3 regions of the Siminovitchia sp. FSL H7-0308 genome follow, and region 3 is predicted to be linked to each of the others. Evidence: predicted binding sites of a transcription regulator. Region 3 holds the regulator's gene; each other region holds the start of a gene.
What was found. The regulator CtsR, encoded in region 3, represses protease genes until heat stress. The targets are predictions, from matches to a motif close to ATGGTCAATAAAGGTCAAACA.
Positions count from the first base shown of each region.

Region 1: a site for CtsR is predicted at 3,466-3,486, ahead of MHB50_RS10910 (ATP-dependent Clp protease ATP-binding subunit). Genes of this name have one in related genera too.
Region 2: a site for CtsR is predicted at 2,410-2,430, ahead of clpP (ATP-dependent Clp endopeptidase proteolytic subunit ClpP). Genes of this name have one in related genera too.

Region 1 is NZ_CP150282.1:2,285,727-2,293,195, reverse strand. Features, by position in the region: gene MHB50_RS10920 (methylated-DNA--[protein]-cysteine S-methyltransferase) at 1-252, shown strand, start outside; gene MHB50_RS10915 (aspartyl-phosphate phosphatase Spo0E family protein) at 252-629, shown strand; gene MHB50_RS10910 (ATP-dependent Clp protease ATP-binding subunit) at 1,287-3,440, opposite strand; gene MHB50_RS10905 (hypothetical protein) at 3,638-4,675, shown strand; gene MHB50_RS10900 (CPBP family intramembrane glutamic endopeptidase) at 5,228-5,839, opposite strand; gene MHB50_RS10895 (DUF2187 family protein) at 5,932-6,123, opposite strand; gene MHB50_RS10890 (SDR family oxidoreductase) at 6,630-7,415, shown strand; gene MHB50_RS10885 (NAD(P)-dependent oxidoreductase) at 7,436-7,469, shown strand, end outside.
Region 2 is NZ_CP150282.1:573,700-581,168, forward strand. Features, by position in the region: gene MHB50_RS02660 (YvcK family protein) at 1-399, shown strand, start outside; gene whiA (DNA-binding protein WhiA) at 425-1,384, shown strand; gene MHB50_RS02670 (HPr family phosphocarrier protein) at 1,404-1,661, shown strand; gene clpP (ATP-dependent Clp endopeptidase proteolytic subunit ClpP) at 1,717-2,325, opposite strand; tRNA gene MHB50_RS02680 (tRNA-Arg) at 2,563-2,634, shown strand; partial or broken gene MHB50_RS02685 (VOC family protein) at 3,350-3,707, shown strand; gene MHB50_RS02690 (hypothetical protein) at 4,047-5,726, shown strand; gene catA (type A chloramphenicol O-acetyltransferase) at 6,237-6,887, shown strand.
Region 3 is NZ_CP150282.1:4,183,797-4,191,265, reverse strand. Features, by position in the region: rRNA gene MHB50_RS19620 (23S ribosomal RNA) at 1-1,486, shown strand, start outside; rRNA gene rrf (5S ribosomal RNA) at 1,679-1,794, shown strand; gene MHB50_RS19610 (CtsR family transcriptional regulator) at 2,342-2,803, shown strand; gene MHB50_RS19605 (UvrB/UvrC motif-containing protein) at 2,825-3,370, shown strand; gene MHB50_RS19600 (protein arginine kinase) at 3,367-4,449, shown strand; gene clpC (ATP-dependent protease ATP-binding subunit ClpC) at 4,451-6,886, shown strand; gene radA (DNA repair protein RadA) at 6,956-7,469, shown strand, end outside.

The DNA of each region.
Region 1 (7,469 bases), 1.9 Mb from region 3:
TCATTTCAAAAAATGGTGTGGAGTAAATTGTTGGAAATTCCGTACGGCCAAACGCGAACCTATGGAGAAATCGCAAAGTGGATCGGTAATGAGCAAGCGGTAAGAGCTGTTGGACAGGCGAACAGAAGAAACCCAATTCCTATTATTATCCCTTGTCATCGGGTAGTTGGGAAGAACAAGTCACTCATGGGATATGCTGGAAATCAAGTTGATAAAAAAGAGATTTTGCTAAAATTGGAAGGAGTATTATAATGAACCACAAATATGTCAAAAGTGTGACTGGTCGTTTTCAGGCGTTTACAAAAATAGAGACTTTTGAGATAATGAGGAAGTTGAAAAGGAAAATAATTGGCGGGGGAGAACGAACGATGGGTTACGGTAGGATGGAAAAGCAAATCTTGTTGGCAAAAATTCAGGAAAAACGCGAAGAAATGTTTTTTATTGGCAATAAATATGGACTGAATGCCGAGGAAACAGTGAGATGCAGCCGTGAGCTTGACCAGTTGTTAAATGAATATTATCGGGACTTTCAAACTGGCACAGTTTCTAAAAAAGTGAGACATGCTCTAAAGAAGTCATTCGTATTATTTTCCAAACCATTTCGTCAAAACCATATACGGTCGTCCTAATAGATTGCAAACCCCGAGAATATAATTCATACAGTAAAAAACGATAAAAAAGAGAATGGGACATAAGCAAATACGAAATAGCAAAACCGAACAATTCATTTATAATTGTTCGGTTTATTTGTGTAAAAAAATCCCTATCATCGCTACGTCAACATATTTCGCTTTCCTGCGGGATCTTCAGCTCGAGCTATTCCCGCGGGAGTCTACATATTTTGACTACGCTAAATGCTTGCGTATTATACACTGGGATAATTTTCGCCATGGACACGTTAAGTGAAATAATGAATATACAAGCTCAATCAGTGGGAGGGGGAGGTGCACATGATGTGACTTTCTTCGCCTGCAAACCTCTAAATCCCACTTTGGTGATGTATAAAAAGGAGACTCCACTGCTAGATAAACGAAACATCAATGAGCGGGTTTTTAGTTCCTGATTGAAGCAGAACAAAGCTTAAGATTGAAAGTGACCAGTGCTTGCTCAGACATGGCCCGTCTCCTTAAATTCACCGAAATCGAAAAGGCTTAAAGTGAAACTGTTCTGTTGGCGAGCTCAGACAGCCGTGTCCTCGAAAAAAGCTTACACTTTTTACAAACACAAGTTTTTTTCTCGATAAAAAGACCGTCGAGAAACGCTCGACGGCCTGGGATTGCCTCGTATTAGGCAACTTCTTTTTGGATGACTTTGATTTGTCCGTTTTCCACAACTGCGTGCAGATCTTGAACATTTTCATGGTCTAAAATGTAGTCGGATATTTGATCCTCCAAATGCTCCTGAATGGCTCTGCGGAGAGGACGTGCCCCGTATTGAGGGTGGTAGCCCAATTCCGTTAGTTTTTCTTTTACCTGATCGGAAATCGTGATCGTGATTCCTTGTTCGGAAAGTGTCCCAGCCAGTTCAGCAAGTAACAGATCAACTATTTTCAAGAGATGTTCTTTTTCAAGTGAGTTAAATTCGATAATCGCATCGAAGCGGTTAAGAAATTCCGGCTTGAAAAATGCACCGAGCTTGTCAAGAATGCTTGTCTCTTTTAATGCATTACTTTGGCCAAATCCCACATGAATTTGCTTTTCGCCTGTTCCTGCATTGCTCGTCATGATGATGACTGTATCTTTAAAGCTGACTGTCCGGCCTTGGCTGTCAGTCAATCTGCCATCTTCTAAAATTTGCAGGAACATGTGTTGAACGTCCGGGTGCGCTTTTTCGATTTCGTCAAGCAATATAATGCTGTACGGGTTGCGGCGCACTCGTTCTGTAAGCTGTCCGGCTTCCTCATGGCCGACATAGCCCGGAGGGGAACCGATCAGTTTTGAAACGCTGTGTTTTTCCATATATTCGCTCATGTCCAGGCGAATATACGCGTCTTTTGTGCCAAATAGTTCTTCAGCCAGTACCTTTGTAAGCTCTGTTTTACCAACCCCTGTGGGTCCTACAAACAGGAACGAACCAATCGGGCGGCTTTTCGCTTTTAATCCGGCTCTGCTACGGCGAATGGCTTTAGCTACTTTTTGAACGGCTTCCTCTTGTCCGATGACTTTTGCCCCCAGAGCTTTTTCCAAGTGTTTCATTTTTTTCTGTTCATCTGATTCGAGCTTGCCGACGGGAATGCCCGTTTTTTTCGCTACGATTTCCTGAATATGGCGGACGTCTACGACAACCCGCTTTTCTGGAGACTCTTCTTTAAGAAGTTTTTCGAGATCCATTTCTTCGTCTCGAAGTTTTGCTGCCGTTTCATAATCTTCTTTGGCAAGGGCCGCTTGCTTTTCTTTCTCAATTTCGGCAAAGCGTTGTTGGAGCGACTCTTTATCTGTATCTTGAATCGTCAAGTTGAGTTTGGAGCCGGCTTCATCCATTAAGTCGATTGCTTTGTCAGGCAGGTAGCGATCCTGAATGTAGCGGCTTGATAGTTCTACGCATGCTTTTAACGCTTCGTCTGTAAACGTTACATCATGGTAGTTTTCATATTTCTCTTTTAATCCTTTCAAGATTTCCAGGGCCTTGTCTGAAGATGGCTCTCCGACCTGAACCGGCTGGAAGCGCCTTTCCAGTGCGGCGTCTTTTTCAATTTGTCGATATTCTTTTAGTGTCGTGGCCCCGATGACTTGCAATTCTCCACGTGCGAGCGCCGGTTTTAAAATATTCCCGGCATCCATCGATCCTTCAGCGGATCCGGCTCCAACAAGAAGATGCACTTCATCAATGAACAACAGGATGTTTTTGCGGCTTTGAAGCTCTGTGATGAGTTGTTTCATCCGCTCTTCAAACTGTCCGCGAATACCGGTATTGGCGACAAGAGATGCCACATCAAGCAAATAGACTTCCTTGTTTTTTAGTTTGGCGGGCACTTTTCCTTCAACAATTTTCAGCGCCAACCCTTCCGCGATAGCAGTTTTTCCGACACCTGGCTCACCGATGAGCACCGGATTGTTTTTCGTTCGCCGGTTCAATATTTCGATGACCCGGTTTATTTCTTCCTCGCGGCCAATTACAGGGTCGACCAGTCCGGCTCTGGCGGCATCGTTTAAGTTATGACCGTGCTGATCAAGAAATCCTCCGCCGCGTCCTGTTGTGCTTCTTTCTTTTTGGGATACGCCCATGTTTTGCCCAAATGGCTGATTCATTCCGGGGAATTGTTTAAATAAATCATCAAAGCTGCCAAATTGACTTTTAAATGGGACGCCTCCTAATGCACCGAGTTGTTGTTTTTCCGACGCATAGCATTCTGAACATAATGCCATCGTTTGCTTTTGTCCGTTAATATTGACGTGGAGATGAATGTTTGCTTGTTTTTCCTTACATTTACTGCAAAACATATACACCAAACCTCCATTTGTTATTTTTTTGATCTTCTTTGACCATTTAATGATATAAAAAAGGTCCTTTGACATTGACTAACTTTGACCTTTGATTTCATTATACACTGACCAATTTTGACTTTCAACTCTTTTTTACTCATTTTGCAAATTTTTTTGGGCAAGCCATCATACGATTTTTCTAAGGGGGATGAGCCGTGAAGAATTGGATAGATGTATGTCAAGTGGCTGCCGTTTACGTAGGAACCGTCATTGGTGCGGGATTTGCAACAGGAAGGGAAATTGTAGAGTTTTTTACACGGTTTGGTTTTCTTGGCTTGTTGTCAATCCTGATGGCAGGATTTTTGTTCGTAATCCTCGGTTCAAAAATCATGTTGTTGTCAATTGATATTAAAGCGACATCATTTGAACAATTAAATGAATATTTGTTTGGAAAAAAGTTGGCGAAGTTTATTAATCTATTTCTATTAGTTATGCTTGTAGGCGTTTGTGGAGTAATGCTTGCGGGCGCGGAAGCATTGTTTGTCGAGCAGTTGAATTTCCCCAAATTTTCCGGCATGCTCTTAACCACGTTTATTGGTCTGGTTATTATGGCTGCCGGGATAAAAGGGCTGTTGGCGATTAATGTGATTGTTGTTCCAATGATGATCGCCTTTAATACAGCCGTCCTTTTTCATATTGTCCCTGGGGGGAATGTTACATTATGGTTTCAAGTAGAAGATGCAGGTAATGGGTGGTTTGCAGTGTTGTCAGCCATTTCGTATGCCGGCTTTAATCTTGCTTTGGCTCAAGCTGTACTAGTTCCCCTTGCTGCAGAAATAAATGACAGAAAAACAGTCAAATGGGGTGGGGTGATGGGAGGGGTATTTCTCACCGTCCTGCTAATTTCCAGCCATATCTGTTTATCCGTGTTGCGTGATCCCAGGATGTTTGAAATTCCGATGGCGGTGATTGTTCATGAGTCGGCAGGAAGTCTTTACCTTATATATATCCTCATTATATATGGAGAAATTTTTACAACATTGATTGGCAATACATATGGGATTGAACGTCAGCTCCATCAATACGTTCCGACAAACCCCTTATGGATCATTCTGTTCCTGTTTATCGTGTTTTGTTTGATTAGTCTTGTGAAATATGGCAAGCTGCTCGGTTTGTTGTATCCGTTATTCGGCTATGTGAGCATTGGCTTTTTGCTGTTGTTGTTGATAAAGCCGGCGAAAGTGTCTCCATAAAAACGACTGTCTATTCCGGCCGTTTATTGAATTGAGGGCTTTTTATCGTTGATCATCTCAAAATACCCTTTAAGCGGCTGGGTGCAAAGGGGCGAAGGGGAGGTTGTTTTCATATGCGATAATGTTCCTATATATTTGGAAAAGTTGTGGGTGAGGGTAATTGGAAGGCAGTAATGAAGAACCGTTGCCATATGAAAACTATCCTATTCGTTACACCGTATATATAAAAAGACAAGCAATAGGGAGGAGTATGGTTGATAATGTTTCAATTGACTGCCCAATGTTCTGTATGCAAAAAAGAAATTCAGCCTTATGAAGAGATTTATGTGAAGATGCGCTATCCGAAAAGCCGAGGTATGACTGAAATCAAAGCATACATACAGAATGAAGGGAAAATAATCTGCAAAACATGCTTCGATAAAAAGAGGTAGAGGAGGGGCTTTTATGACAAAAGTCCCCACTTGCAAGTATGGTAGATATTTTTCTCGGGGCATACAATCCAAAACAAACATATAGACCTTTTTCACAAACGATAGAAGAAATGCTTTTCTATTATTGAAGAGGGAAGAGAATCAAGAGTAACAAATTAAATGTTAAATGGGACAGGATGACGAGTCGAATGCTTCTTTTCCAAATATATAGCCAACCCCACACAAGTCCGCTGACGAAGGCGGCAATCACCAAGATAAAATAACCGGTAAAATAAAATGCCGCTCCATTCAGTAGCGCTCCCGCAAAGATGGCGCCAATTGGATTTAGCCAAACCAGCAATTTTTTTAGGACAAATCCCCGCCAAAAAATTTCTTCTCCAGGAATCATAATAAAAACGAGGACTAAATAATGCCAAAAAAATTCAAAGCTAAAATGGGTGTAAACGCTATCCACTTGTTCAGATAACGGATTCGGTATAATTCCCAACACCCAATCTCCAATGAAAAATAATACATAAAGGGCGATCCCCGATATGACGCCATACGTGATATATTGTTTTGTAGGTGCTTCATCGTCCAATGGTTCATGAATGATAGAGTAACTGATCAGAAACAAGATGGCGGCTGTATATAAATACCAGAACACATCTGTTCTATCAAAGGCAACAAAAACAAGCAAGTAGGCCAAAAAGACTCCGCCGGCCAGTTTAACATCAATCCATTTTTTACTCATTTGAATATGTAAATTCCTTTCTGGACTCCATTTTTCGACAATTTTCTATGGTATCATTGGCATGAAAGAGAAGCAAGCATGGTGCTTGCTTCTTATAACCCCACAGATTCTTTAATGATTTTATATTTTTTATGGTTGACGACCGTTTTTTCTTCCAGTTCAAGTTCACGGTAGTTTTTCATATACGTTAAATCAACAATGACCGAGTTGTCATTAATTTTTTCCACAATTCCTTGAAGGCCTCCCCTGAATTCAATCAAGTCTCCGACTTTGGCAATTTTCATTGGCTTCCCCCTTATGTTTTTTTACATAGTTTGCACTATATTTTATGAAAGTGCAAATATGACACAATGCTACTTTTTTAAATCATGTTTTTACGCGAATATGTACAGTAAAACGGAAAACGAAACAACTGTCAATTATCCAATAGAAGGAATTAGGAATTTTAAAAAATTGTAATATAATTGAAACAAAAAAATCTTCAAAAGAAGGAGTATAAAGTAAAAAATGTGGTATAGAATAATAACCATGACTGATCTTGCTTTTTAGTAGTCATGTCAATCTCATTTTTCCCCCTATTTTGTCGGAAGGCCGCAATTGCCTTCCGGTTTTTTTGTTTATTTTTCGGATTAAAATAGATATAATTTTTATAATTGTTAAAATAATATGCCGGATGCGGAAAAGGCGGCAACCGATTCTTTTTTCATTATACTTAAGGATAGGAGGTGAATGGATCAAAAAGCGGTTAAGCGCTTGTTGAACATTATTATTTAACGAGGGGTGAAGAGACATGGATCTCGGCTTAGCGGGGAAAAGAGTGCTCGTTATGGCAGCAAGCAAAGGGCTTGGCAGGGCAATAGCGGAGCAATTTGTCTTAGAGGGTGCGAAAGTAATGCTTGCCAGCCGTAATGAAGAAAGACTCAAAACTGTAGTTTCAAAGTTAAATAGGTTAAAGGAAGGATCTGCCGGATATACCGTTTGCGATATCTTGAAGCCGTCCGATATTCAGCAGGCAGTCCAATATACGGCTGAGAAGTTCGGCGGCATCGATATTTTGGTGAATAATGCAGGTGGTCCTCCGGCGGGCGGGTTTGAGGACATGACGGATGAAGATTGGGCCTATTCATTCCAGCTTAATTTATTATCTTATATTAGGACGATTAGGGAAGCACTCCCTTACTTAAAGAGACAGGGTGGGAGAATTGTGAATATCGCCTCGTCCTCCATTAAGGAACCTATTCCAGGATTGATTTTATCCAATACATTCAGGCTTGGGATTGTCGGGCTCTCCAAAACATTGTCTCAAGAGCTTGCGCCTTATCATATTTTGGTCAATACGGTGGGGCCGGGCAGAATCGCAACGGAAAGAGTGAAGGAGCTTGATCGTGCCCAGGCAGATAGGGAAGGGGTTCACGTTGATATTATTGAAGAAAGAGCGAAAAGGAGCATACCACTTGGCAGGGACGGGAAACCGGAAGAATTTGCGAAAGTTGTCGTATTTCTCGCATCAGACGGAAATACATATATGACTGGAAATACTTTTATCGTTGACGGCGGCAAGTTAAGATCCATATAAAAAGAAAGGCGGTTTTTACAATGGATGCAGTGATCGGCTTTATTGGAATCGGTG
Region 2 (7,469 bases), 950 kb from region 3:
CTACCAAATCTGCTTGTTCCAGGGCTCGGCGAGCAAGTATGCGCTGCAAAAGCGAAAAAAGTGTATATTTGCAACTTGATGACCCAGCCTGGAGAGACCCATGGTTTCACGGCGGCGGATCATGTCAAAGCGCTCAACGATCACATGAAGTGCTCGTTTATTGACACGATCATCGTGAATGACAATGGTATTCCTTCAGCCTTGCAGCATCGATATGAAGAAGAAATGGCTGTTCCTGTATATTATGATTTTGACCAGCTCCGTTCGTTCGGGATGGAAGTAATTTGCGACGAAATCGCCAGCATTGAGCAAGGGCTGATTCGGCATGATACTGAAAAAGTAGCTAACATCCTCTATTCATTATTGGGAACCAACGTGAGCCGCATTGCCAACTCGTAGGAGGTTGGTAAAGGAGGAATATCTCATGTCATTTGCCTCGGTAACGAAAAAAGAGTTGACAAACTTATCTATAAAAGATTGTTGTACAAAAGCCGAGCTGTCAGCACTGATTAGAATGAACGGTTCACTTTCTTTTTCCAACCGGGAACTGATCGTCAATATCCAAACTGAAAACGCGGCCATTGCAAGAAGAATTTATATTCTCATCAAAAAAAATTACGATACGGTGGTTGAACTGCTCGTCCGAAAAAAAATGAGGCTGAAAAAAAACAATGTGTACATTGTCCGACTTCGGGATAAAGCAGAACCGCTATTAAAGGATTTAAAAATTTTGGGGGACAATTTCACGTTCATCCGTGAAATATCCCCAGCTTTGATTAAAAAGAAATGCTGCAGGCGATCCTATCTTCGGGGAGCTTTTTTGGCCGGGGGCTCAGTGAATAATCCCGAAACTTCTTCGTATCACTTGGAAATATTTTCGATTTATAAGGAACATAACGATTCCTTATGTGAATTAATGAACTCATTTCAATTGAACAGCAAGACGTTGGAGCGAAAAAACGGTTTTATCACATACTTAAAGGAAGCTGAAAAAATAACCGAGTTTTTGAATATTGTCGGGGCTCACAGCGCACTCCTCCGTTTTGAAGACGTCAGGATTGTCAGGGATATGAGAAACTCGGTCAACCGCCTTGTAAATTGCGAAACAGCCAATTTGAACAAAACGATTGGGGCGGCACTCCGGCAAGTTGAAAATATCCGCTATATTCAAGAAACCGTTGGCCTTGATTTACTTCCCGATAAATTGCGGGAAATTGCAGAGCTAAGAATGGCCCATCAAGATGTAACACTAAAAGAACTGGGAGAAATGGTGTCAGGCGGACAAATCAGCAAATCCGGCATTAATCATCGCCTGAGAAAAATCGATGAAATTGCCGATAAGCTGCGTCACGGCGATCGCTCTCTTTTATTAAATAAAAAATAAAGAATGGGAGGAAATTATTTTGGCAGAAAAAGATGTAACAGTAAAATTAAAATCAGGATTGCAGGCAAGACCTGCGGCTCAATTTGTTCAGGAGGCAAATCGCTTTTCATCCGATATTTTTATTGAAAAAGACGGAAAAAAAGTAAATGCGAAAAGCATCATGGGCTTAATGAGCTTAGCTGCGGGTTCCGGAGCAGCCATCAAATTGATTGCTGAAGGACCTGACGAAGAAGAGGCATTGAAGAAGCTTGCCGAATTTGTGGAAAATGAACAGTAAAACAAAAAGGCCACCCCTTGGATTCCGTAAAGAACCCGGGATGGCCTTTTTCATATCATTCATTTTTATCCGTCTTCAAACCTTCATTACGCTGGATAATATGGTCGATGAGACCGTACTCTTTTGCTTTTTCTGCGGACATGAAATTGTCGCGGTCAGTGTCACGCTGAATGACTTCGAGCGGTTGGCCGGTGCGTTCAGCCAAAATATTATTTAATTTTTCACGCATGGAAAGGATGCGCCTTGCAGCGATTTCAATTTCAGTCGCTTGTCCCTGCGCTCCGCCAAGCGGCTGATGGATCATAACTTCACTGTTTGGCAACGCGTACCGCTTTCCTTTCGTGCCGGCTGCAAGCAGAAATGCACCCATCGATGCGGCCATGCCGATACAGATCGTTTGTACATCTGATTTGATAAATTGCATCGTATCGTAAATGGCCATTCCGGCTGTAATGCTTCCGCCAGGGCTGTTGATGTAAATGGATATATCTTTTTCAGGGTTTTCCGCTTCAAGGAATAATAATTGAGCTACGATGGAATTCGCCACCGTGTCGTTAATGGGGCTGCCGAGCATAATGATCCGGTCTTTGAGCAATCGCGAATAAATGTCATAAGCGCGTTCCCCACGGTTTGTCTGTTCAATGACTGTTGGAATTAAGGTCATAATTTATCCTCCTCATTTTTCAAGGCTTTCAATAAGCCTTTGGTAATTTGTGTATTACATTATATGTAATGATATCATACATGGATGGTCAAGGAAGGTCAAACAATTCGCTTTCTTTCTCAAAAATATATTTCCATACAAACCATATTATCCATATTACCGCATTTTAAACTAAAATAAAGGTTGCAACCTTTATTTAATTGGACTATAATAATATATCGTACGGAAAAAAAACAAGCCCTCGTAGTGTAACGGATAACACGCAAGATTCCGGTTCTTGAAATGTGGGTTCGATTCCTGCCGAGGGCGCTAAAACTTTGAAGCATCAACGTTTGTTGGTGCTTTTTTAATTGAAAGACCGACAATAGTCCCACTGGCTAATTTATTTCCTCTAACTTACGTGACCAATTCTTCTATTGTTTTATTGGGCTGAAGCTTCGACATATGCCCATAGGTTTCTAATAATATACTTTTGTCTCCAATGTAATTTAAAACAGAAATACCAGCTTCCCACATCGTCATTTCATTAGTATGACTAAACATATGTGGTGTTGTGTGTATTAGACCATTACTTTTACACAATGTTTTTAGTGCCCCGCCATAGTTTGGCATTTTAATCAATTCGCCTAGGGATTCACGAAAAACACTTTGGTCTTTTCTTTTAATCTGAGAATCATTTGTTAGCCATTCATCCCATTTGGAAATGTAAAGTCATCCAAACCAATCTCTCTTTCTCCTGTTTTGTCGTGCCATCTTCTCTCATAAGTGTTTTATCCAAGTTTAGTGTACATTTATCCTCATCAAAGTCAGAGAGCCGCAGAGCGCAAATCTCGCCTGCCCTGGCGTCTGTTACTGACAGCAAGCGGGACGCAGGTTTTATTTTTTAACGGCCAAATGTAACAGTTTTAGCTCCAATAACCTGTAAATCCCATTATTTGCTATTATCCTGCCGAATCGATAAGATAAAAAAACAATGATATTCTGTTGGATAAAATAAGATATGAAAAACGCAGGAGGATGTAGAATGAAGGTTAAAAGAATTGTTGCCAATGTGGAGACACCGAACATTTCTAAAGCAATGTACTTCTATGGAGAAGTGCTCGGACTTGACCAGTTGATGGATATGGGATTCATTGCGACTTATGGCTCCCGTGAGAAAATGGACACTCAAATTAACTTTCTTTCAGAGGGCGGCTCTGGGACACCAGTGCCCGATTTGTCAATTAAAGTTGGATAATCTTGATAGTGCACTGGCTCGGGTGAAAAAAGCAGAGATTCCAATTGAGTATGGGCCAGTTGAGGAGCCTTGGGGAGTTCGACGCTTTTATGTAAGGGATCCATTCGGGAAGCTCGTCAATATTCTTACCCACCTGCAGGAATAAAATGAATCTTGCTTTTTTAAGACTGGTTCTTTGCCTTATTTGAGGAGTGTTTATCATCCACTATTGCGTTTTACTTTTATAAAAGTAAATGCCTGTACTTCCTTTAATGACAATAGCAAGTATGCTGAGTTTAGTACTTAAAAGTATAAGTGATCTTCGCGAAATCCCAGTAATGATGGAAAAAAATGTGTTTTACTCTACCGCAATCATCCAGACTATGGTATTTTCTTCTTAAGAGATCAATCGCATGATTAGGTGAATGTTTCCCTTAATATGGCGGAAACTCTATGGGATCTCTGTATATGACAAAAAGAAGTATTATAGAACAGGGTGGGCAAATTGGTAGAACTGAAGTTAAGAAAAATTTTAAGAAAGCTCAAAAGCAAGCATCCGCAAACGAGATATGATGCGCTTGGTGAGCTTTTTCAATTTAAGCAGCAGGATGATCTTCAGGTACAGGTTGAAGTGCTTGTAGATTGTGTTAAAGTGGCTGCCTCCAAATTTCCTGAACGTGTGGATCATTGGGATAATCCTTCTTATTATCTGATTGATTTTGTCTGTGATTTTCCAATGCCGCAGATTATGGAAGCTCTTATGAAGCATTTCGATGATCTCGATATATATGCAAAGGAGAGGACAATTGAATTTTTATTATCGACGGAGGATGATAAGGCTTTTTATTTTCTTCAAGATAAAATCATCCATTTAATTCAAACGGAAGAATTTCCTCTTCCGATTAGAGCACTTGGTTCATACCCCGTTTTAGTGAAAAATATTCTAAATGCGACCTTGGACAAGATTCATACCGATTATTATAAATTCATGTTCTATCCTTTATTATCGATCATCAATGATTCAGGACTCGATCAAGGATATAAAAAAGAGTTCATTCTTCCTCTTTTACTAGAAGACTATCAGGCTGTAAAACAAGAATATTTACAGTTCGATCCTGATTATTCAACGAGATTTGTCTATGTGTCTTGGACGGATAGTTATTTTCTGATTAGAAATAAAATGTGTTTGTTGATTCGTTTAATGAATTACTATTTTTCAGCAGAGATTGCAAAAGAGTTAAAAGATGCTTTATCTTTTCGCGATCCTATTATCAAGACTGATGCTTTGCTCGTCTGTATATCAAAAAGCTTGCCTTATGACGATCAGATATTACTGGAGTGTGCGACTCATATTGAAAGTGCTGAAATGCTCTATTGGAATTTGTTGGAACATAATTGGGAGCATCTTTATCCCGTTCACGAAGAAGTTCAGCTATTATTAGCGAAAACAAGGTTCTTTCATACAATGGCAGACAGCCCTAATGAAGATGGGACAGTGAACTATCCCGAGGATATTGAGATTGTAGACCACCTTGATACGGAAAATATCCATGGACGTCTTGTCCGTTACTATTTGATTCGTTTTAAGGTCCAAAATACTGAATATGCTGGTTGGGCAGGAGGCTATTCACTTGAAGCTGAAGACGCGCAAGGAACAATATGGGATGAGACATATTCAGATTATGTTGAATTTGACTCTGTAAGCATAGAAGAACATAAGCAAAAATTTCTTGAAAGAAGAGGCCAGTACTTTGATGCTCATGAGAACCATGTATTTTATGAGAGTTCACCGAAACTTGGTAGTGGTGTTTGGCTCACTTTAGGTCTGTTACTCCCGATTACCATAAAAATAGCCTATACAGTATTTGAATCTCCGCTTATATTTATTTTTACCATTGTCGCTTTAGCGATTGGTTGGTCTCTCAATGAGACAAGAAGAAATAAGAAGAAAAAGGTGCTGATCATAGGTGACCAGCTTGTTGTTCAACACGGTTCCAAGCAGCAAAGTATTGAATTGCAAGAAATCGAGAAAATAGAGTACGACCGTAAGAATGTATTCGTTTATAATAAAAAACTTGAGCTAGCTTTCAAATTCCCGCTTAAATGGGTTCATTATTTTTTATTTCAACAACAAATGAACGAAAATGTAGCTCACTTCAAGAACAGACCATTTATACAGGCTTAGAATGTAAGCAACTGTCCCAATAGCGAATTCCATATGACTTCCTGGGACAGTTGTTTTTCTTTGATAAACCTTCTAAAGAGAAAGCGCGCCATTCGTAACATCAGGTACACGAACAACGCCGTGGAAAGTAGAGATTCCAGCTTCAGGAAAGTGGCTAAAAAAAGCATGAGCAGAATAGCGATTCGACTGATATGAAATGATGTTGTCCTGATGCACAGTCATTGTTATACTGGATTCATGGTTGCTTTCTTCGAAAGAAAGAAGGAAGGGGACTTTTTGCACTAGAATTCCAATAACTATTTTTCAGATATATAACCAGGTGGTGGTTATTGTTATTTGAAAAACTGATTTAGAATCTCATTTAAGGAATTGACGAAAGTAGAAGGGGTATTAAGCAAAAAAAAAATAATATGTTATGAATACTAATTAAAAGGAATATTACTCATAAAAAATACTGTCAAAATTAGCTTCCTACATTATTTAGTATTACATTTTAAGAGGTTTTAGAATATGAAATTCAATAAAATTGATGTGAATAATTGGGAGCGGAAAGAAGTTTTCAAACATTTTTTAAACCAACAAACGAACTTTAGCATCACGAGAAATATTGATATTACTGAATTATATAAAGTGACAAAAGAAAAAGGGTATAAATTCTATCCTGTATTTATCTATTTAGTTACTCTTGTAGCAAATTCAAATAAACACTTTAGAATGAATTTTAATTCAAAGGGAGAATTTGGATACTGGGATAAGGTAGTACCAATGTATACTATCTTTGATAAGAGATCACAGTTATTTTCCACTATTTTTACAAGTACAGATGAAGGTTTTAAAAAGTTTTATGCCAACTATGTTTCCGATACTGATCTGTACAATGGCACAGGAAAAATGTTTCCTAAAACACCCATACCTGAAAATGTCGTTAACATTTCTATGATTCCATGGACTTCCTTTACCGGTTTTAACTTAAACGTAAATAATCACCCAAATTACTTTTTGCCAATAGTCACCGCAGGTGGATTCATTAATAAACACAGTAATATTTATTTGCCTTTCTCTATACAAGTTCATCATTCTGTCTGTGATGGTTACCATGTAGCTCTATTTATGAATAGATTTCAGACCCTTGCAGATAATCCCCAAGGATTGCTTGAATAAATGAAAGATGAAACATACATACCGACATTAGTAGTACAAACCAAGGACAGGGTTTGTACTACCATTTTTTTATAAGGTAGAAGTGAACAAAGATCGAATATCCCCTGGAATCGATAAACTTTGAGTGAACCCTCTCGAAGCGAACCTACAAATTGCCTTGATGCGTAAATAAAAAAACAGGCAAAAGCGATGAGTATGAACTCGCAAAATCATATTTTCAAGTTGAGCGTACAGCTATTGATCAGAAAGAAGGTTGTTTAAACAAATTCGAGCACTTACACGTTACTATGATAAATTAGATGACTTATCAGCTTAGTTCGCCCTACCGGCCTTTTCCAACTCGGTTTTCAGATATAGAACACTAATTTGGCAGTAATATTGATAACGGGCCAATGGATTTTCATGTCTGATAAGTACTATTTAAAAAAGTATAAAACATTTGAAGACTTTTCTTATGCAATGAACGAGTATATACTTTTTTATAATCATGATAGATACCAAATGTAATTAAACGGCCTTAGTCCTATGGAGTATAGGCTAAAGCCGTTTAGCACACTTTTATTAATTCCACTCTTCACTTGT
Region 3 (7,469 bases):
GCCGTTTGAGTGATGGAGGGACGCAGGAGGATAAGGCAAGCGCGCAGCTGGAAAAGCGCGTCCAAGCAGTAAGGCCGGTAAGTAGGCAAATCCGCTTACCGTGTAGGCTGAGCTGTGATGGCGAGGGAAAAAAAGTACCGAAGTTCCTGATTCCACACTGCCGAGAAAAGCTTCTAGCGAGGCAATAGGCGCCCGTACCGCAAACCGACACAGGTAGGCGAGGAGAGAATCCTAAGGTGAGCGAGAGAACTCTCGTTAAGGAACTCGGCAAAATGACCCCGTAACTTCGGGAGAAGGGGTGCTTTTTAGGGTGAATAGCCCTGAGAAGCCGCAGTGAATAGGCCCAGGCGACTGTTTAGCAAAAACACAGGTCTCTGCGAAGCCGTAAGGCGAAGTATAGGGGCTGACGCCTGCCCGGTGCTGGAAGGTTAAGAGGAGAGGTCAGCTTAGGCGAAGCTTCGAATTGAAGCCCCAGTAAACGGCGGCCGTAACTATAACGGTCCTAAGGTAGCGAAATTCCTTGTCGGGTAAGTTCCGACCCGCACGAAAGGCGCAACGATCTGGGCACTGTCTCAACGAGAGACTCGGTGAAATTATAGTACCTGTGAAGATGCAGGTTACCCGCGACAGGACGGAAAGACCCCGTGGAGCTTTACTGTAGCTTGATATTGACTGTCTGTGCAGCTTGTACAGGATAGGTAGGAGCCATGGAAACGGGAGCGCCAGCTTCCGTGGAGGCAACGGTGGGATACTACCCTGGCTGTATGGACCGTCTAACCCGCGACCCTGATCGGGTTGGGAGACAGTGTCAGGCAGGCAGTTTGACTGGGGCGGTCGCCTCCTAAAAGGTAACGGAGGCGCCCAAAGGTTCCCTCAGAATGGTTGGAAATCATTCGCAGAGTGTAAAGGCAGAAGGGAGCTTGACTGCGAGACCTACAAGTCGAGCAGGGACGAAAGTCGGGCTTAGTGATCCGGTGGTTCCGCATGGAAGGGCCATCGCTCAACGGATAAAAGCTACCCCGGGGATAACAGGCTTATCTCCCCCAAGAGTTCACATCGACGGGGAGGTTTGGCACCTCGATGTCGGCTCATCGCATCCTGGGGCTGTAGTCGGTCCCAAGGGTTGGGCTGTTCGCCCATTAAAGCGGTACGCGAGCTGGGTTCAGAACGTCGTGAGACAGTTCGGTCCCTATCCGTCGCGGGCGCAGGAAATTTGAGAGGAGCTGTCCTTAGTACGAGAGGACCGGGATGGACGCACCGCTGGTGTACCAGTTGTCTCGCCAGAGGCATAGCTGGGTAGCTATGTGCGGAAGGGATAAGTGCTGAAAGCATCTAAGCATGAAGCCCCCCTCAAGATGAGATTTCCCATTGTCTGGCTTGCCAGGCAACGTAAGATCCCTGAAAGATGATCAGGTAGATAGGTCCGGTGTGGAAGTGTGGCGACACATGGAGCTGACGGATACTAATCGATCGAGGACTTAATCAAACGAAAAAGCGTAGGACGCTCGTCCATCGCTGTAGCTCACTGGAGCTTCTGGCGGAAAAGTCAATCGACTTTGCCAGAAGAAGCGAAGTGACGCAAAGCGATAGCGTCCGGAGCTGGATTGAACAAAAACGGTTCTCGGAAATCTTCTCATGTATCCTGGTTTTGAGAGAATGAATCTCACAACAACATATGTCTGGTGACGATAGCGAAGAGGCAACACCCGTTCCCATCCCGAACACGGAAGTTAAGTTCTTCAGCGCCGATGGTAATGAGGGGCTTCCCCTTGTGAGAGCAGGACGTTGCCGGGCAAACAGGACATCCATATTAATGGGTGTCTTTTTGATTTTTAAAAAGCATTGAGAGCCGAAAGGATATAGTCAAAGTCAAGCATAAAGTCAGGGAGCCGGCTTGATGATGCGGAATGTTTAAGAAAGTATTGAAAGAAACTCAATGTAAGCGAGGATCAGAAGGACCAAGAAGATCGAGGAATCAAGGGAGAGAGACTCGCAATGGGCAATGCCCATGAGAATCGAGCGAGTGCAGATGACGAAGAGATTCGCCGGTCATCATGATCCGCAGCCCGAACACGGAAGTTAAGTTCGCGCGCCGATGGTAATGAGGGGCTTCCCCTTGTGAGAGCAGGACGTTGCCGGGCAAGCGAAAACATAGAGTGGATACGCTCTATGTTTTTTCTGTTTTATTCCGAAATAGCCATTTTTTTGCTTTGGTTTTATTTTGTCGGAAAAAGGCAAAAATATAGATGACCGATCTGATTGCAAAAGAGGCTTTTTTTCGTGTATAATTTAAGTCAAATATAGTCAAAGTCAAGCATAAAGTCAGGGAGGCGGCTTGATGATGCGGAATGTGTCAGATATTATCGAGGAATATTTAAAAAAAGTATTGGAACTTAGTGAAGGCGAAATCGTAGAAATAAAGAGAAGCGAGGTGGCTGATAAGTTTCAATGTGTTCCCTCGCAAATTAATTATGTGATTAACACCCGTTTTACGATGGAAAGAGGATATATGGTAGAGAGCAAGCGGGGGGGAGGCGGTTATATCCGAATTTCCAGGGTGAAAATTCATAATCAGGCCCATCTAATTGATCAATTAAAAGTGCTGATTGGGAAAAAGATCTCTCAAACAAGAGCGGAAGATGTTATTATGCGACTATTGGAGGAAAAAATACTGAACGAACGCGAGGCAAAATTAATGCTAAACGTGATTGACCGGACAGTATTACACATCGATTTACCGGAAAGAGACGAGCTGCGCGCTCGTATGTTAAAAGCGATGCTGTTGTCGATTAAATATGATTAGGGGAAAAGGAGGATGGCTATTATGGTTTGTCAAGAGTGTAAAGAAAGGCCGGCCTCCCTGCATTTTACGAAAGTTGTGAATGGGGAGAAAACCGTTATTCAGCTGTGTGAGCGCTGTGCACAGGAAAAAGGGGAACTTTATTTGCTTCAAGGAGGGACCGGCTTTTCGATCAACGATATGCTTGCCGGACTATTGAATATTGATCCCGCTTATCAGCAAGCGGCTCCGGAATCGATTTCCGGAGGAGTGCTTCAGTGTGAAGTTTGCAAGATGACTTACCCGCAATTTGCCAAGGTTGGGCGATTCGGATGTGCAAACTGTTATAAAACATTTCGGCACCAGCTTGCCCCCATCATTAAAAGACTGCACAGTGGGAATATGGCACATGGAGGGAAAGTGCCTACAAGGATTGGCGGATCTTTGCATTTGAAAAAAGAAATAGAGTTGTTAAAAGAGAAACTCGGTTTTTTGGTTCGGCAGGAAGAATTTGAAAAAGCCGCAGAAGTACGCGATCAAATTCGCTCCCTTGAAAAAAAATTGCATGAAGGGGAGGATAAAAGCGAATGAGTCTCGAAAAGTTTCTTAATCAAGCTCTCAGTTCTTGGATGAGTTCGGAAGGCCCTGATTCGGATATTATTTTAAGCTCCCGCATCAGATTGGCCCGAAATCTGCGAAATTATAAGTTTCCTACGTTGTTTAGCAATGAGGAAGCGAGGGAAATTATTCATAAAATAAATGAAACGATCCAAGTACATGCTTTCCGCGACTACGGTGCATTGGAATTTTTGGAAATTGACGGATTAAAAGATTTGCAAAAAAGAGTGCTCGTGGAAAAGTATTTGATTAGTCCAAGGTTGGCGGAGCAAGCAACCCATGGAGCAGTCTTCCTTTCCGAAAAAGAAGACGTCAGCGTTATGATCAATGAGGAAGATCACATCAGGATACAATGCCTCTATCCGGGCTTGCAAATTATGGAGGCATTGGAACGCGCAAGTAAAATTGATGACCTGTTGGAAGAACATGTTGATTATGCGTTTGATGAGCAGTTTGGCTACTTAACTACATGTCCGACTAATGTTGGAACTGGATTGCGCGCATCCGTCATGGTTCATTTGCCTGCTCTGATTCTTACTCGTCAAATGAATCAGATTATCCCAGCCATCAACCAGTTGGGACTTGTCGTGAGGGGAATATATGGAGAGGGCAGTGAGGCTCTGGGAAACATATTCCAGATCTCCAACCAAATTACATTAGGGAAGTCTGAAGAGGATATTGTGGGCGACCTAATAGGTGTTGTTCATCAAATTGTGGCCCAAGAAAGGGCAGCCCGTGAAGCATTAGTGAAAACATCAAACATACAATTAGAAGACAAAGTGTTCCGATCATACGGGATCTTGGCCAATTGCAGAATTATTGAAACAAAAGAGGCGGCAGAATGTTTATCTGACGTCAGATTGGGCATAGATACAGGATATATTACTCATCTTTCAAGAAACATATTAAATGAACTCATGATTTTGACACAACCAGGATTTTTACAACAATATGCAGGAGGGCCGCTTCGACCTGTTGAACGGGATATAAAAAGAGCGGCGTTAATCAGGGAACGTTTAAAGCTTGAAGAGAAACGGACAGGAGGAGATTAGCATGATGTTTGGTCGTTTTACAGAGAGAGCACAAAAAGTATTGGCCCTTTCCCAGGAAGAGGCAGTTCGCTTGGGCCATGGAAATATTGGCACTGAGCATATTTTACTCGGTCTTGTCAGAGAAGGGGAAGGAATTGCAGCCAAGGCGTTATACGGACTTGGTCTCGGTCCAGAAAAAATTCAAAAAGAAGTTGAAAACTTGATTGGACGCGGAAAAGATACGTCTCAGACGATCCACTATACCCCACGGGCCAAAAAAGTAATGGAGCTTTCGATGGATGAAGCAAGAAAACTCGGCCATTCATATGTGGGCACGGAACATGTTTTGCTTGGACTAATTCGTGAAGGTGAAGGTGTAGCGGCGCGAGTCTTAAATAATCTGGGTGTCAGCCTCAACAAAGCGCGACAGCAAGTTCTCCAACTTTTAGGGAGCAATGAGGCCAGCACACATGGCGGTGGAAATGCTTCTAGCGCCAATACGCCGACACTGGACAGTTTGGCCCGCGATTTAACAGCAATAGCCAGGGAAGGGAGCCTGGACCCGGTGATCGGCCGGAACAAGGAGATCCAACGCGTCATTGAGGTACTCAGCAGGCGGACAAAAAATAACCCGGTTCTTATCGGAGAGCCAGGCGTAGGGAAAACAGCGATCGCTGAAGGTCTTGCTCAGCAAATTATCAATAACGAAGTGCCTGAAACGCTCCGTGACAAGAGAGTCATGACACTGGATATGGGAACAGTTGTTGCGGGGACAAAATATCGTGGCGAGTTTGAAGACCGCTTGAAAAAAGTGATGGATGAAATTAGGCAGGCAGGCAATATTATTTTATTTATTGACGAACTTCATACATTGATTGGTGCCGGTGGAGCTGAAGGAGCGATAGACGCTTCCAATATTTTGAAACCTTCTTTGGCTCGCGGAGAGTTGCAGTGCATTGGTGCTACAACATTGGATGAATACCGAAAGTATATTGAAAAAGATGCAGCACTTGAGCGGCGCTTTCAGCCAATACAGGTTGATGAACCAACAGTCGAAGAATCCATTCAAATTTTGGAAGGCCTACGCGACCGTTATGAAGCGCATCACCGTGTTTCTATTACAGACGAAGCGATTGAAGCCGCGGTAAAATTGTCTGACCGCTATATTTCAGACCGTTTTCTGCCGGATAAAGCCATCGATCTGATCGATGAAGCCGGTTCAAAAGTGCGACTTCGTTCCTATACGACACCTCCCAATTTAAAAGAGCTCGAGCAAAAGCTTGAAATGATCCGTAAAGAGAAAGATGCGGCTGTCCAAAGCCAGGAATTTGAAAAGGCTGCATCATTGCGGGATACAGAACAAAGACTCCGCGAAGAATTGGAGGAAACGAAGAAGTCTTGGAAAGAAAAACAAGGACAGGAAAATACAGAAGTCACGGTGGAAGACATTGCCCAAGTCGTATCAAGCTGGACGGGGGTTCCTGTATCGAAGCTTGCTTCTACCGAGACGGAAAGATTGCTTAATTTAGAGGAAATCCTCCATTCTCGTGTGATTGGCCAGGAAGAGGCTGTAAAAGCGGTTGCCAAAGCGGTTAGAAGAGCGCGTGCAGGATTGAAAGATCCCAAAAGGCCGATTGGATCTTTTATCTTCCTTGGCCCAACAGGTGTCGGAAAGACGGAACTGGCCCGCGCATTGGCGGAAGCTATGTTCGGTGATGAGGATGCCATCATCCGTCTGGATATGTCCGAATATATGGAGAAACATTCCACCTCTAGGCTTGTTGGTTCGCCTCCGGGATATGTCGGCTTTGAAGAGGGCGGACAGTTGACAGAAAAAGTTCGAAGAAAGCCGTACTCGGTTATCTTGCTCGATGAAATAGAAAAAGCACATCCTGATGTTTTTAATATTTTGCTTCAAGTTCTGGAAGATGGGCGGTTGACCGATTCCAAAGGTAGGACAGTCGACTTCCGGAATACAGTGCTCATCCTAACGTCAAACGTCGGAGCACAGGCTTTGCAGCGGAATAAATATGTCGGTTTCGCAGTCCAAGATGGGGAGCAAAGCTACAAGGACATGAAAGGCCAAGTGTTAGAGGAATTGAAAAAAGCGTTCCGCCCCGAATTTTTAAACCGGATCGACGAAATGATTGTATTCCATGCTTTGGAGAAAACACACTTGAAGAAAATTGCCACTCTCATGGTTAATCAGCTTATCAAGCGTTTGAAGGAACAGGAAATGGATCTTGAATTAACTGAACGGGCCCAGGAAAAAATTGCCGAAGAAGGGTTTGATCCAGAATATGGTGCAAGGCCGCTTAGAAGAGCAATTCAAAAGTTCGTTGAAGACCGTCTCTCAGAAGAACTGTTGAAAGGAACAATTAAAATAGGTCAACATGTACTGATTGATGTTGAGGACGACGAATTTGTCGTTAAAACAAAAGAAGAATCATTGTCTTAATGAAACGGGGGTACATAGAGATCAATCTTGTACCCCATCTTTTGTATGACTGCTAGGGAGGAAGAAACTATGGCGAAAAGAAAAACAAAGTTCATGTGCCAAAGTTGCGGCTATGAATCACCGAAATGGATGGGCCGCTGCCCAGGCTGTGGCGAGTGGAACCAAATGGTGGAAGAAGTCAATATAACCGGAAAAACGAGACGGGGAGCACTCCATCATACTGCCTCGGATACGACTTCTCAACCTTCGCCTATTACCTCCATTCAAACAGACATAGAGCCCCGCGTTGAGACAAAGTCAACAGAATTCAACCGCGTTTTGGGCGGAGGTGTCGTTCCCGGCTCGCTCGTCCTGATCGGGGGAGATCCAGGAATTGGCAAATCGACCCTTCTGCTCCAAACTTCTTCCCAACTGGCTGAATTGAATAAAAAAGTTCTATATATATCCGGAGAGGAATCGGTGAAACAAACAAAATTGCGAGCCAACCGGCTACATGTCACTTCATCAGAGCTTTACCTTTTTGCTGAAACGAATTTGGAGTTGATTCATCAAACCATTTTAAATTTATCTCCAGATTTTGTAG